Regions from separate parts of the Streptomyces sp. NPDC001492 genome, predicted to be linked through region 1. Evidence: riboswitches for the same ligand, from Rfam matches in the RefSeq annotation. Region 1 holds a riboswitch; each other region holds the start of a gene.
The links. A riboswitch is a leader RNA that binds a small molecule or an ion and turns the genes downstream of it on or off. The one in region 1 is predicted to bind cyclic di-AMP.
Positions count from the first base shown of each region.

Region 2: linked by a shared signal. The riboswitch ahead of ACWC1K_RS38075 (M23 family metallopeptidase) and the one ahead of ACWC1K_RS10510 (NlpC/P60 family protein) in region 1 are both predicted to bind cyclic di-AMP.
Region 3: linked by a shared signal. The riboswitch ahead of ACWC1K_RS35075 (transglycosylase family protein) and the one ahead of ACWC1K_RS10510 (NlpC/P60 family protein) in region 1 are both predicted to bind cyclic di-AMP.
Region 4: linked by a shared signal. The riboswitch ahead of ACWC1K_RS09510 (transglycosylase SLT domain-containing protein) and the one ahead of ACWC1K_RS10510 (NlpC/P60 family protein) in region 1 are both predicted to bind cyclic di-AMP.

Region 1 covers NZ_JBSFHW010000006.1:211,806-215,536, reverse strand. Annotated here, with positions in the region: gene pcrA (DNA helicase PcrA) at 1-1,283, opposite strand, end outside; cyclic di-AMP (ydaO/yuaA leader) riboswitch at 1,685-1,836, shown strand; gene ACWC1K_RS10510 (NlpC/P60 family protein) at 1,845-2,999, shown strand; gene ACWC1K_RS10505 (tellurite resistance/C4-dicarboxylate transporter family protein) at 3,099-3,731, shown strand, end outside.
Region 2 covers NZ_JBSFHW010000041.1:21,077-24,807, reverse strand. Annotated here, with positions in the region: gene ACWC1K_RS38090 (alginate lyase family protein) at 1-16, shown strand, start outside; tRNA gene ACWC1K_RS38085 (tRNA-Met) at 116-189, shown strand; gene ACWC1K_RS38080 (PP2C family protein-serine/threonine phosphatase) at 297-1,379, shown strand; cyclic di-AMP (ydaO/yuaA leader) riboswitch at 1,633-1,790, shown strand; gene ACWC1K_RS38075 (M23 family metallopeptidase) at 1,802-2,818, shown strand; gene ACWC1K_RS38070 (aldo/keto reductase) at 2,927-3,731, shown strand, end outside.
Region 3 covers NZ_JBSFHW010000035.1:30,600-34,330, forward strand. Annotated here, with positions in the region: gene ACWC1K_RS35065 (cytochrome P450 family protein) at 1-303, opposite strand, end outside; gene ACWC1K_RS35070 (transglycosylase family protein) at 522-1,490, shown strand; cyclic di-AMP (ydaO/yuaA leader) riboswitch at 1,686-1,854, shown strand; gene ACWC1K_RS35075 (transglycosylase family protein) at 1,859-2,536, shown strand; gene eno (phosphopyruvate hydratase) at 2,750-3,731, shown strand, end outside.
Region 4 covers NZ_JBSFHW010000006.1:5,361-9,091, reverse strand. Annotated here, with positions in the region: gene ACWC1K_RS09520 (CHRD domain-containing protein) at 1-272, opposite strand, end outside; gene ACWC1K_RS09515 (polyprenyl synthetase family protein) at 421-1,431, opposite strand; cyclic di-AMP (ydaO/yuaA leader) riboswitch at 2,131-2,301, shown strand; gene ACWC1K_RS09510 (transglycosylase SLT domain-containing protein) at 2,306-2,788, shown strand; gene ACWC1K_RS09505 (HAD family hydrolase) at 2,884-3,726, opposite strand.

The DNA.
Region 1 (3,731 bases):
GAGGCCTTCGTCTCGCCGGCGTCCGTGAGACGGTCTATCTCGTCGGCGACGAACTGGGCCTCGTCGTGCTCCGTGTCGGCGACGTAGCCGGTGATGCGGGCGCCCGCGCCCGCGTTCGTCCACAGGTTCTTGGGGCGGCGGGACTCGTTGCGCTCGATGACCGCGTTGGCCGCGGAGAGGATCGTCTGGGTGGAGCGGTAGTTCTGCTCCAGCAGGATCGTCGTCGCGTCCGGGTAGTCCTCCTCGAACTGGAGGATGTTGCGGATCGTCGCACCGCGGAAGGCGTAGATCGACTGGTCGGCGTCGCCCACGACGCACAGTTCGGCGGGCTGCAGGTCGTACTCGTTCGGCGGTACGTCCTCGTCGTGCGCGCCGGTGCCGACGAGTTCCCGTACGAGCGCGTACTGGGCGTGGTTGGTGTCCTGGTACTCGTCGACCAGGACGTGCCGGAAGCGACGGCGGTAGTGCTCGGCGACGTCCGGGAAGGCGCGCAGCAGGTTGACCGTCGTCATGATCAGGTCGTCGAAGTCGAGGGCGTTCGCCTCGCGCAGCCGCGACTGGTACATGGCGTAGGCCTGGGCGAGGGTCTTCTCGAAGCCGTCGGCGGCCTGGGCGGCGAAGTCCTCCTCGTCGATCAGCTCGTTCTTGAGGTTCGAGATCTTGGCGCTGAAGGACTTCGGCGGGTAGCGCTTGGGGTCGAGGTCCAGGTCGCGGCAGACCAGGGCCATCAGGCGCTTGCTGTCGGCCGCGTCGTAGATCGAGAACGACGAGGTGAAGCCGAGCTTCTTGCTCTCCCGGCGCAGGATGCGCACGCACGCGCTGTGGAAGGTCATCACCCACATCGCGTTCGCGCGCGGGCCGACGAGCTGCTCGACGCGCTCCTTCATCTCGCCCGCGGCCTTGTTGGTGAAGGTGATCGCGAGGACCTGGCCCGGATGCACGTTCCGCTCGCCCAGGAGGTAGGCGATGCGGTGGGTGAGCACGCGGGTCTTGCCGGAGCCGGCGCCCGCCACGATGAGCAGGGGGGTGCCGGAGTGGACGACGGCCGCGCGCTGGTTCTCGTTCAGCCCGTCCAGGAGCGCGGCCGGGTCGATCGCCGGGCGGGGGGCGCCGTTGCGGTAGTAGGCCTCCCGGTCCGGGGGCACGTCGAACTTCCCGCCGAACAGATCGTCCGGGACCGGCTCCGGTCCGTGATCGTCCTCGGGCGGCGGCGGAGGTTCCTCCTCGTGCCCGCGGGGGGCCTGGAGGTTCGCCAGGAAGCTGTCGTCAAAGAGGCTGCTCATCGCTCTCCGAGTCTAGGGCGCCCCACTGACAGCCCGCCGCCGCCCTGAGAACATCGCCGGAATCCACTGACTCCCCAGCCCCCGCCGGCCGCGGAATCCCTGATTCTTCCGGACCTGGCCGCGAGGTTTCCCTCCAGAACCGTGCCGTCACAGCCCGTAATTGAACAGGCCGAGACAGCTACCGAAGCGGGCAGATGTCGCCACTCCGGAAAAACACAGACAAGACGCCACGCTTCCTCCCGAACTGACGACTGCGTGCGGCCCGCTGACCAAAGGTCACGAAAATGTATCGGGCATATCGAACATCATCCTTCACAGGGGCCACACGAGTTGGCTACCGTTCCGGCAGGCCGCACGACCCCCACCGGCGAACGTCGCCGGGCCGCGCGGCCTCCGCCGAGTCCGGGGCGCCGCCGCGCATCCGGAGCCGGGGACCCACACCGACCTTGGGGTGAATCGGTCCTCCCTTTCGAGGCACGGACCGTAGGGCAACCCTTCCGAAGCACGCGCCCGAACCCGACAGCTAACTCGGTAGGCGGAAGACGGAAGGAGTCGCCTCCCTTGGCGTCGCACCGCAAGTCGCGCCCCGCGGGTACGCGCGTAGCAGGCATACGCACCCCCGCCCTCGCCACGGCCGCCCTCACCTCGGTGGCCCTGCTGTCCCAGTCGGCGAACGCCGCCCCCACTGCCGACGGCAAGCCCAGCCTCGAAGAGGTCGAGAAGAAGGTCGACGACCTCTACCGCCAGGCGGAGTCGGCCACCGAGAAGTACAACGCGGCCAAAGAGAAGACCACGAAGCAGCGCAAGAACGTCGACACCCTCCTCGACGACGTCGCCAGGCGCACGCAGAAGCTCAACGAGGAGCGGGAGCAGCTCGGTTCCTTCGCCGCGGCCCAGTACCGGACCGGAGCCGCCGCACCCGACACGGCGACCTTCCTGCTCGCGGACTCCCCACAGGACTACTTCGACCAGACGCAGCTCATGGGGCGGCTGACCTCTCGCCAGAAGAGCGCGGTCGACGACTACTTCACCGAGCAGTCCGCGACGATGAAGAAGCGCGAGGAGGCCTCCAGGAGCCTTCAGACGCTCACCGAGACGCAGAGCGACCTCCAGACCGCCAAGTCCACGGTGCAGAAGAAGCTCTCCGACGCGCGCGCGCTGCTGTCGAAGCTGACCGCCGAGGAGAAGGCGCGGCTCGCGGCTGTCCAGAAGCAGAAGGAGGAGGAGGCCGCGCGCAAGGCCGCGGAGCTGGCGAAGCAGCAGGCGGCGGCGGAGAAGGCCAAGGAAGAGGCCGCGGCCCGGGACAGCGGCTCCTCCGCGGGCTCGGGATCCACCTCCGCCGGCGACTCCTCGTACGCCACCAAGGCCGAGAAGGCGCTCGCCTTCGCCCGCGCCCAGATCGGCAAGCCGTACGTCTGGGGCGCCACCGGCCCCGACTCCTACGACTGCTCCGGCCTCACCCAGGCCGCCTGGAAGGCCGCGGGCGTCGACCTTCCGCGCACCACCTACGACCAGGTGAACGCCGGCACCACGGTCTCCCTCACCGACGCGCAGCCCGGCGACCTGATCTTCTTCTACGACGACATCAGCCACGTCGGCCTCTACATCGGCAACGGCATGATGATCCACGCCCCGAAGCCCGGCGCCTACGTCCGCGAGGAGTCGGTCTACTACGGCGGCGCATCGATCATCCACAGTGTGGTGCGGCCCGCCTGAGGCACCGGGGAGCAGAGCACGCGCGCGTGCGGGGCAGTTTGTGACGCACGCGCGCGTGGCCCGCCCTCAACCCGCGCCGCACTCCCTAGCATCGGCCCCATGCCCGGCAGCACCGGCCCCAAGGCCGGCCCGACCTTCCTCCGCGCCTGGTGGGCGCGGCGTTCGCCGGCGGCCGGGGCCGCCGTGATGGCGACCGGCATTGTGTCGCTCGGACTGCATCTGACGGGATACGAGGTGCTGTCGCGGGTCGCCCTGGGCCTGGCCTGTGTCGCCTGGGTGGTGCTTGCGGCAGGCTTCGGTGTCCGTCTGGTGCGGGAACCGGAAAAGTGGCGGACGGAGGCGGGGACGCCGGGGGCGCTGACCGCCGTCGCGGCGACCGCCGTGCTCGGGACCCGGTTCTGCGCCCTCGGACGGCAGACTCTCGCGGAGGCCCTGCTCGCACTGGGGGCCGTGCTGTGGCCGCTGCTGCTGGTGCAGGTCGCACGGCACTGGCGGCGTCGTATGCCGGGCGCGGTGTTCCTGTGCTGCGTGGCCACGCAGGGGCTCGCGGTGCTCGGCGCCACGCTCGCCGCGGCCCGGGCGTCGGCATGGCTCGCGCACGCGGCACTCGCGCTGTTCTGGCTCGGGCTCGTCCTCTACGGCTGCGTGCTGGCCCTCTTCGATCTGCGACAGGTGACCGAAGGGCCGGGCGACCAGTGGGTGGCGGGCGGCGCGCTCGCCATCTCGGCGCTC
Region 2 (3,731 bases), on a different contig from region 1:
CAACCCGGCCGCCTGACGCAGGCCCCGCGCACCCCAAAAAACACAGGTGAACCAGGGCGGACGTAAACCCTGGCGCAGACAGCCCCGCGGATGGCGTATGCTGGTTACACAACGACGCGGGGTGGAGCAGCTCGGTAGCTCGCTGGGCTCATAACCCAGAGGTCGCAGGTTCAAATCCTGTCCCCGCTACTCAAGGCTCAGGGCCGGAGTCCAGTCACTGGACTCCGGCCCTGAGTGTTTCCCCCGGTCGGGCCATCCGGCTCGCCCCGCGCCGCCGTCCCGGGAAACCTTGAGGGGTGGAGCACGAGGGGCCGATCTCATACGCACGCACCTTCGTGCGGCTGCTCCCGGCGCTGCTGATCGTCGGCGGGACCTGCTACGACTACCTCACCCCGTCGCGGTTCACGGCGGGCCCCCTCTTCACGGCCGCACCCCTGGTCGCCGCCCCGCTCTACTCGCGCCGGGGGACGGTCCTCACCGGCGTCGCGACCGTCCTGGTCGTCACCGCGATCCACGCCGAGGTGGGCATCCTCCTCCAGGTCGAGGCGGTGACCGAGCTGGCCACCGTGTCGACGGTCTCCGTGCTGGCCGTCCTCATCAACCTCCTCGTCCGCCGCAGCCGCGAGGAGCTCGCCTCGCAGCGCGAGATCGCCGAGGCCGCCCAGCGCGCCGTGCTGCCCGAGCCCGCCGAGCGGATCGGCGGGTTCGCGATCGCGGCACGGTACGAGGCCGCGCAGGCGGACGCGTCCATCGGCGGCGACCTGTACGCCGTGCAGGACAGCCCGCACGGCGTACGGCTGGTCGTGGGCGACGTACGCGGAAAGGGAATGGGGGCGGTGGCCGCCGTGGCCGTGGTCATCGGGGCCTTCCGGGAGGCCGCCGAGCAGGAGGCCACGCTGGAGGCGGTCGCGCAGCGGCTGGACCGGGCGCTGGAGCGCGAGGCGACGCGGCGGGCGGGGATCGAGCTGTTCGAGGGGTTCACGACCGCCGTGCTCGCCGAACTCCCGCACGGCGAAGGCGTCGTACGCATCGTCACCCGCGGCCATCCGCCCCCGCTGCTGCTGTGCCCGGACGGCACCGTGCGCACCCTGCACGCCCGCGAGCCCGCCCTGCCGCTCGGCATGGGCGGGCTCGGGAGTTGGCCCGACCGCGCCGAGGAGACCGCGTTCCGCAGTGGGGCCACGCTGCTGCTGTACACCGACGGGCTGTCGGAGGCGCGGGACGAGCAGGGGGTGTTCTTCGAGCCCGCGGAACGGCTCGCCGGCCGGGTCTTCCACGACCCCGCGGCGCTGCTCGTCACCCTCGCGCGGGAGGTGCGCAGATACGCCGGTGAGGCCATGGCGGACGACATGGCGCTGCTCGCCGTACGACGGCCCTGACCGTCTTCACACTTCCTTCCCGTAGGTGACCGGGTGTGATCAGGTGAACCCACTCCGCATAACAACTGACATACGGTCAATACTTGTGGGGTTTCTGAGGTGCGGTCAACTCGCCCGTTTTTCGCCGTTCATGCGCCGTACGTCCAGGTCGGAAAGGTTAATGATCAAGCGGAACACCTTGGAATCGGCACCCCGGGTCTATTAACGTTCGATAACGCAGCGCGGTCGTCCCAGCCGTCACAAGAGGCGGCTCCGTGCGCACGCGCCGAATCCCGCAAGGGAACCGGGGAACCACCACCCTGGGGTGAATCGCGCTGATACAGCCGTGGCAGCACGGCAGGTATACGCGCGTAGGAGACCTTCCTGCTCCGAACCCGTCAGCTAACCCGGTAGGCGAGAAGGAAGGAAAGGAGCACGCCCACGTGGCGTCCAACCCGCCTGCCCCACAAGCCCCGTTCGTGCCGAGCACCGAGCCCTTCGGCTTCGCCGTCCGACGCACCGACGAGGGCCCCTGGGAGGAGTGGAATCCCACCGAGGACTCCCTCGCCCCGGTACGCGGCCGGCACCGCGTCGCCAAGCAGCGCGGCGGGGGACTCGCCCGCAGCTCCACGGTCCTCGGCGTCGGCGTCATAGCCGCCGTCGGCGCGGGCGGCATGGCCAGCGCCAACACCGGCAAGCCGCCGGTGTCGATCTCCATGCCCGATCTCGCCTCCGTGGGCCATGTCTTCGACGGCGGCTCCGACGCCCCCAAGGGCTCCGCGACCGCGCTCAGCGATGTCGCCACCACGTCCGCAGGCACCGCGCAGGGCGCCGGTGAGGCGCTGCGCGACCGGATCATGGCGCAGGCCGAGTCGCAGCAGGTCCAGATCGACAGCAAGAGCCAGGCGGCCACCGAGGCGGCCCTCGCCCAGCAGGTCGACGACGCCGCCGCCAAGGCCGAGAAGGAGGCCGCGGCCAAGGCCGCCGCCGCGAAGGAGAAGGCGGAGGCGGCCGCCAAGAAGGCCGCCGAGGCCGCGAAGCTCGCCGAGCTGGCCAAGCAGTTCAAGCTGCCGGTCGTGTCGTACACGATCACCGGCACCTTCGGTCAGGCCGGCTCCATGTGGTCCTCCGGCTACCACACGGGCCTCGACTTCGCCGCCCCCACGGGCACGCTCATCAAGGCCATCCACTCCGGCACCATCACCCAGGCCGGCTGGGCGGGCTCGTACGGCTACCGCACGATCCTCACCCTCGACGACGGCACGGAGCTCTGGTTCTGCCACCAGTCGTCGATCAGCGTCAGCGTCGGCCAGAAGGTCGGCACGGGTGACGTCATCGGCCGCATCGGCGCCACCGGCAACGTGACCGGCCCGCACCTGCACCTCGAGGTCCACCCCGACGGCCAGGACACCGGCATCGACCCGATGACGTGGCTGCGCAGCAAGGGCCTCAACCCCTGACACCGGTACGTTCTCCGTCCGTACCCGGAGTGCCGTAGTCCGCTTGTTTACGGGATCTTTGCGCCCGCTGCGGAAGACCGGCCTCCGGGGCGGACGTTGACGTCTGGCATGACTTCTCCTTCTCTGCGCAAGCTGGGCTCCTCCGGCCTCGAGGTCTTCCCGCTCTCCCTCGGCGGCAACGTCTTCGGCTGGACCGCCGACGAGGCCACCTCCTTCGCCGTGCTCGACGCCTACACGGCCGCCGGCGGCAACTTCGTCGACACCGCCGACTCCTATTCGTCGTGGGCCGAGGGCAACCAGGGCGGTGAGTCCGAGACGATCATCGGCAAGTGGGTCAGGGCGCGCGGCAACCGCGACGACGTGGTCATCGCCACCAAGGTCAGCCAGCACCCCGAGTTCCAGGGCCTGTCCGCGGCCAACATCAAGGCCGCGGCCGAGGCCTCCCTGCGCCGCCTCGGCACCGACTACATCGACCTCTACTACACCCACTTCGACAAGCCCGAGGTGCCGGTCGAGGAGATCGTCGGCGCCCTCGACGAGCTGGTGCAGGCCGGCAAGGTCCGGCACATCGCCGCGTCCAACATCTCGCCCGACCGGCTCCGCGCCTCCCTGGAGTTCTCCGACCGCGAGGGCCTGGCCAAGTACGTGGCCCTGCAGCCGCACTACAACCTGGTCTCGCGCGACACGTACGAGGGCGAGCTGCAGGACCTGGCCGCGCGCTACGGTCTGGCCGCCGTCCCGTACTTCTCCCTCGCCTCCGGCTTCCTCACCGGCAAGTACCGGCCCGGCACGACGGTCGACAGCCCGCGGGCGGGCGGCGCGGCCAAGCACCTGGAGTCCGAGCGGGGGCAGCGGGTCCTGACCGCCCTCGACGAGATCGCCCAGGCCCACGACGCCCCGGTCGCCACGGTGG
Region 3 (3,731 bases), on a different contig from region 1:
GGTGTGGTCCGGGGGGTCGATATTGAGCAGATGCGTCATGAGGTTGGCGCTGCGCTCACCCGGGATACCGGTCCGGCTCTTGCCCTGCGCGTCCTCGGCGTGGTGCTCGGGGTTCTTCGAGAGCCGCCCGTCCGCGAGCGCCTGACGTGCGTCGGCGTAGCGGGTCACCAGCCATGCCTCGACCCCGCTGGGAAGTTTCGTCCAGTGGACGGGGGAGTGCTCGCGCAGCCAGGCGTAGGCCGGATACGGGTCGCCGGCGAATTCCCAGGTGAAGAGTTCGGGTGCGGTGTTCGGGACGTTCACAGGACGACCGTATCCGCAGCGCGCCGGCGGATGCGCCGCCGCTGCGAACCGGTCAAACGTGACGCGCGTTCAAGTCTGTGATCTTCACGTGATCTACGCGGCATTAACTTGTGACAAGTGATCGGCAGCCGCTACGTTCACGGTCCAGCGCGGTGGCATCGAACGCCTGTCGGTGTCATGCGCCGCGCGGTCACTGCTGTCTTGTGAAAGGCCTCCGCATGCTCTCCGGGAACGGTCGACACCGTCGCCCCCGTCAGGCTCCGGCAATCCTCGTCGCGGCCGGGGTGACCGGCTCCGCCATCGCGATCCCGCTCTTCGCCGCCGGCGGCGCGAGCGCCGCGGACGGCACCACCTGGGACAAGGTGGCGCAGTGCGAGACGGGCGGCTCCTGGAGCGAGAACGGCGGCAACGGGTTCTACGGCGGGCTCAAGTTGACCCAGGAGAACTGGGAGAAGTACGGCGGCCTCGACTACGCCCCCCGGGCCGACCTCGCCAGCCGTAACCAGCAGATAGCCGTCGCCGAGAAGCTCCTGGACGACCAGGGCGTCGGCGCCTTCCACACCTGCGGGCTGACCTCCGGGCTCACCAAGGACGCGGGTTCGGCCGACATCGACACCGGTGTGCTGGGCGGCGGTTCCGGTTCGTCCGATTCCTCCGGAGGGTCGGACTCGACCGGTCTCTCCAACTCCTCGGGCAGCGCTTCCGATAGGTCCTCTTCGTCGGATTCGTCCTCCAGCGCCTCCCCTTCGACCTCCGCGAGCGCGACGGACAACTCCACCGAATCCGGTACATCCGCCTCGCCTTCCACCTCTGCGTCCAAGAAGGCCACGGGCAACTCGCAGGGTGCCGACAGCTCGGCGACAGACGGGGCGAAGGGTGACGACTCGGACAATCCCGAGCCCCCGGCGTCCACTTGGACCCTCGTCGACACCGGCACGACCGGCACCGGCCGCCACCGCGGCGCCAGCGCCGAGGAGACGGCAGGCAAGGCCGCCGACTCGACCAAGGCCGACGGCGGCACGCACGACACGTACACCGTCCACGCCGGCGACACCCTCGCCTCGATCGCCGACTCCCTTCACCTGGACGGCGGGTGGCGTGCGCTCTACGCCGAGAACAAGAAGGCCATCGGTACCGACCCGAACCACATCTTCGCCGGTCAGACCCTGAAACTCAGTGCCGAATAGGGCGAAAAACAACGGGAGTTCACGTCACACTTCGCCACTGAATGTCCGGTTTGGTGAAAGTGTGGGATGAGTCTCAGAAGCCCTGATCGTCTTTGAAATTCGGCGGAACGCGTGTCTACCGTCGTCACCGCTCGTCAACACGAGCCCCGGCTGCCGCAACGCCGAATCCTGCCAGCGGCGGTACGGGAACAGTCGTCGCGTAAAGCGCCGTAGGCAGGAGCGGGGGACCCAAGGTAGGTGCCTGCCCGGGCAGTTGACGGGCGGCTAGGGGTGTAGCCGTGTCTCGTGAGAGCGAGAGCACGGCCGGGCAACTCAACCGGCCCGAACCCGACAGCTCACCTCGCAGGCGTCGGTGAGGGGATCGAACCATGCTGTTTTCCGGCAAGGGCAAGCACCGCCGTCCGTCCAAGGCCACCCGCGTCGCCGCGCTCGCCGGCGTCACTGGTGTCGCCATCGCCGCTCCGCTGATGGCGGCCGGCAACGCCTCCGCCGCCACCGCCTCCGAGTGGGACAAGGTCGCCCAGTGCGAGTCCGGCGGCAACTGGTCCATCAACACCGGGAACGGCTACTACGGCGGCCTGCAGTTCTCCGCCTCCACCTGGGCCGCGTACGGCGGCACCGCCTACGCCCCGCAGGCCAACCAGGCCAGCAAGGCGCAGCAGATAGCCGTCGCCGAGAAGGTCCTCGCCTCCCAGGGCAAGGGCGCCTGGCCGGTCTGCGGCACGGGCCTGTCCGGTGCCGCCTACAACGGCAGCGCCCCCTCCACCGGCGCCCGCTCCAGCGACTCGCAGGCCGCCTCCCGCTCCGCCGAGCGCCCGGCCGCGAAGACCGAGAGCACGAAGACCCAGAAGACCGTCACCACCCCGACCGGCAAGAAGGTCAAGAAGGGCGACGGCGAGTACAAGGTCGTCAAGGGCGACACCCTCAGCTCGATCGCCGAGAAGCACGGCGTCAAGGGCGGCTGGCAGAAGCTGTTCAAGCTGAACAAGGACATCGTCTCCGACGCCAACCTCATCTACCCGGGCCAGCAGCTGCACCTCAAGTGACGGCCTCGCGGTCTCCCCGCTCCGGTGCGTGTTCCCCCGTACGCACCGGGGCGGGGTTCTTTTTGCGCCCTCTCTTTGTTCCGTTCGGAAACAATTTACTCTCGGTTCTGCCCAAGAGGTGGTCGGCAGCGTGGCCGATCGGCCTCAGGCGGTTAGGCTCATCCCGCAGAGCCACCGCGCTACTGCCGTAGCCGTGTCACATCCAAGAAGGAGATGCTCGTGCCGTCCATCGACGTCGTCGTAGCCCGGGAAATCCTGGACTCCCGAGGCAACCCCACGGTCGAGGTCGAGGTCGGCCTCGACGACGGCAGCACGGGTCGTGCCGCCGTCCCGTCCGGCGCCTCCACGGGCGCCTTCGAGGCCATCGAGCTCCGCGACGGTGACCCCAACCGCTACCAGGGCAAGGGCGTCGAGAAGGCCGTCCTCGCCGTCATCGAGCAGATCGGCCCCGAGCTGGTCGGCTACGACGCCACCGAGCAGCGCCTGATCGACCAGGCCATGTTCGACCTGGACGCCACCGACAACAAGGGCTCCCTCGGCGCCAACGCCATCCTCGGCGTCTCCCTCGCCGTCGCCCACGCCGCCTCCGAGGCCAGCGACCTGCCGCTCTTCCGCTACCTGGGCGGCCCGAACGCGCACCTGCTGCCGGTGCCGATGATGAACATCCTGAACGGCGGCTCGCACGCCGACTCCAACGTGGACATCCAGGAGTTCATGATCGCCCCGATCGGCGCGGAGTCCTTCTCCGAGGCCCTGCGCTGGGGCGCCGAGGTCTACCACACCCTCAAGAAGGTGCTGAAGACCAAGGGCCTGTCCACCGGCCTCGGCGACGAGGGCGGCTTCGCCCCGAACCTGGAGTCCAACCGCGCCGCGCTCGACCTCATCATCGAGGCCATCAAGCAGGCCGGCTACGTCCCCGGCGAGCAGATCGCGCTCGCGCTCGACGTCGCCGCCTCCGAGTTCTACAAGGACGGCACGTACGAGTTCGAGGGCAAGTCCCGCTCGGCCGCCGAGATGACCGAGTACTACGAGGAGCTCGTGGCGGCCTACCCGCTCGTCTCCATCGAGGACCCGCTGTTCGAGGACGACTGGGCCGGCTGGAAGGTCATCACCGACAAGCTGGGCGACAAGGTCCAGATCGTCGGCGACGACCTGTTCGTCACCAACCCGGAGCGCCTGGCCCGCGGCATCGAGG
Region 4 (3,731 bases), 210 kb from region 1:
CGCCAGGTCACGGCGACGGACACCTTGTCGTCCTGCACCTTGATGAACTCGAGCGCGGCGCCGTCCTTGTCGCCGACGGCCGGACCGCCCGCCACGGGAACCTCGTTGGCCCCTCGCAGACTGGCGGCAAGAACGGTTCCCCCGGTGTCGCCGGACAGGGTCCCTCCGGCGGCGTGGGCCGGGATCACCGCGGTGGCGATCCCCCCTGCGGCGGCCACCGCGGCGGCTGTCGCCATCAGGCTCTTACGGCGCTTCGAGAACGTCGTGTTCATGCCCATGATGCTGTTTTCTCCCCGTAGACCGGCCGACACCCCCTGCGTCGGCCTTCTGGGGAGGACTACGGAAGCGATCTCATTCTGGACTCAGTCCAGATCTGTGACGTGCGTCACAGCACTCGAAGACGCAGGTCGGAGCGGCAGCTCAGCCGGCCCGATGAACCACGGCGTCGCACATCTCCATCAGCGCCAGCTTCGCATCGCACTCCGGCAGCGGGGCCAGCGCCGCTCGCGCGTCCTCCGCGTACCGCACCGTGTCCCGGCGCGCCTGCTCCAGCGCGGGATGCTCACGCAGCCCGGCGAGCGCCTCGGCGTGCCGCGCGTCGTCGCTCAGGTCGGAGTCCAGCAGCTCGCACAAGGCGATGTCCTCGGCGAGCCCCAGCCGGGCCGCCCGCTCCCGCAGTCGCAGCACCGGAAGGGTGGGGACCCCCTCGCGGAGGTCGGTCCCGGGCGTCTTCCCGGACTCGCGCGACTCGGAGGCGATGTCCAGTACGTCGTCCGCCAGCTGGAAGGCGACTCCCAGCCGCTCCCCGTACTGCGTCAGCACGTCCACGACCGTCTCGTCGGCGCCCGACATCATCGCCCCGAAGCGGCACGACACGGCCACCAGCGAACCCGTCTTGCCGCCGAGCACGTCCAGGTAGTGGTCGACCGGGTCCCGGCCGTCCTGCGGCCCCGCCGTCTCCAGGATCTGCCCCGTGACCAGGCGCTCGAACGCCTCGGCCTGGACCCGGACCGCCTCGGGCCCGAGGTCGGCGAGGATGTGCGAGGCGCGCGCGAACAGGAAGTCGCCGGTGAGAACCGCCACCGAGTTGCCCCAGCGGGTGTTGGCGCTGTCGACGCCGCGCCGCACGGCGGCCTCGTCCATCACGTCGTCGTGGTACAGCGTCGCCAGATGGGTCAGCTCCACCACCACGGCCGACGGCACGACCCCCGGCGCATACGGATCACCGAACTGGGCGGCGAGCATCACGAGCAGCGGGCGGAACCGCTTCCCGCCCGCCCGCACCAGGTGCTGGGCGGCCTCCGTGATGAAGGGCACCTCACTCTTGGTGGCTTCGAGCAAACCTTCCTCGACGGCCGCCAATCCGGCCTGGACATCGGCTTCCAGAGCCTGGTCCCGCACGCTCAGCCCGAACGGCCCGACGACGGTCACGAGGGGTCTCCTGTCTGCTGGTGTCTACTGGCGGTTACACGGTTTGTCGATAGGTCGCTGACATCACTCAAGTCAGCGTATCCGGTCACCTTTCGATCACCGATGCCACCCACCCGTCCAGCCCGGGCGGTATCGGATCACGACCGGTATGTTTTTGATCAACCGATAAGAACGGATATCTCTCGACTTGTCTATCGGGGTGTCGGCCGACCCGCCTCTCGGAGCGTCCCCGGCCCGTTCCCGGCGCGCCGCTCGGCGCGTCCCTCGTTTGCGCGAGCCCGAAACATCCTTCCCCCACGAAACGACTCACGAGGACCTCCGGATCCCGGCCCGGGGTGCTCGACGGGCGACCGTCATGACAACGACGTGCACCACACGACAGGTTCCGCTTTCGCCCTCCAATGAGGCGGTGGGCGGCTGATTGACTATGAGTTGGGGTCATTGCCCTTTTTGCCGCTTCTTGCGGACGCCGGTGACTTGACTCACACGGCACGACGGGCGCGCGGTGACGATTCCCCCGCTGCTTCCCCACCCCCGTACGCGAGTTGAGGCTTGGCAACCGCAAAGGATCAAGCGCCCCATAAGCCTCAGACCAAGGTCAATAGGCATGCCCTGTGAGCCCGACACTTGTTCCCGCCATGTGCTCTCGCATACGTTCCCGGCCTGTCGGGTGGACGCCGAATCCTGCCGCCGCCCGGGCACGACCATCGACCGACTCACTCGCACGGCAGGAGCGGGGGAACCAGGTAGGCCGCCGGACCGGGCATCCCGGTGCGGCTAGGGGTGAAGCCGCGTCGCCGTAAGGCTGCGCGGCCGGGCATCTCCCCGCCCGAACCCGACAGCTCACCTCGCAGGCGACGGAGAGGATCCCGCCATGCCTGCAACAGGTCAGCACCGCCGTCCCAGAAGCAACCGCCTCGCCCGCAAGCTCGCCGTCGCCGGTACCGGCGCCGCCGTTCTCGCCCTTCCGCTCATCGGGGCGAACACCGCGTCCGCCGCCACCCCGACCGTCGCCAACGTGAAGTCGATGGGTTACGCCGACAATCTCGACGGCTGGATCCGGGGCGCCCTCCAGGTCATGAAGCAGAACGGAATCCCCGGGACGTACAACGGCATTTACCGCAACATCATCCGCGAGTCCTCGGGCGACCCGGCCGCCATCAACAACTGGGACTCGAACGCGCTCGCCGGCACTCCGTCCAAGGGGCTGCTGCAGGTCATCGACCCGACGTTCCTCGCCTACCACGTGCCCGGCACAGCGATGAACCCCTTCGACCCGATCGCGAACATCACGGCCGCCTGCAAGTACGCTGCCGCGCGGTACGGGTCGATCGACAACGTGTTCGGTGCGTACTGAGCGTTGCGCCAGAAGTGCCGCGGTGGGCTGTCGGTCCTCTGCGGCACCATCGTGGCCGGCCGCGGAGCCGCAGAGAGATACAGCCCCGCGCCCCTTCAGGGCGCGGCCCGAACCGCGGCGAGCTCCCCGGACTCGATGAACAGTCGCTCGAGGACGACGGCGATGCCGTCGTCCTCGTTCGACAGGGTGATCTCGTCGGCCACCGCCTTGAGTTCGGGGTGGGCGTTGGCCATGGCGACGCCATGGGCGGCCCAGTCGAACATGGGGATGTCGTTGGGCATGTCGCCGAAGGCGATCGTCTGCTCAGGGCCGAGCCCCAGGTGTGCGGCGGCCAGTGCGAGGCCCGTCGCCTTGGTGATGCCGCATGGCTGGAGTTCGACGGTCCCCGGCCCCGACATGGTGACGGTGGCCAGCGAGCCGACGACCGAGCGTGCCGTCGCCGCCAACTCGTCGTCGGACAGGGCGGGATGGCGCAGCAGCACCTTGCTGATGGGTTCGCACCACAGGTCGTCGCGCCGGTCGACCCGAACCGCCGGCAGCGTCGGATGCGGCATCAGGTAGCCCGGTTCGATGAGCGTGAGTCCCTCGACGCCGTCCTGGTCGACAGCCGCGTACACCTGACCCACCTCGGCCTCGATCTTGCCGAGGGCGGTCTCGGCCAGCTCCCGGTCCAGGGTGACGGACCACAGCAGACGGTCCGCGCCCACGTCGTACACCTGCGCGCCCTGCCCGCACACCGCGAGCCCCCTGCCGCCCAGTTGGTCGAAGAGCGGCCGCACCCTGGGGGCCGGCCGGCCCGTCACGACGAGGTGCCGGGCGCCGGCCCCGGCGACCCGGGCGAGCGCGGCGAGGGACCGGTCGGACAGCGTGTCGTCGCCTCGGAGCAGCGTGCCGTCCAGGTCGGTGGCGATGAGTGCATATGCGGTGGGTGCGGCCATGATCA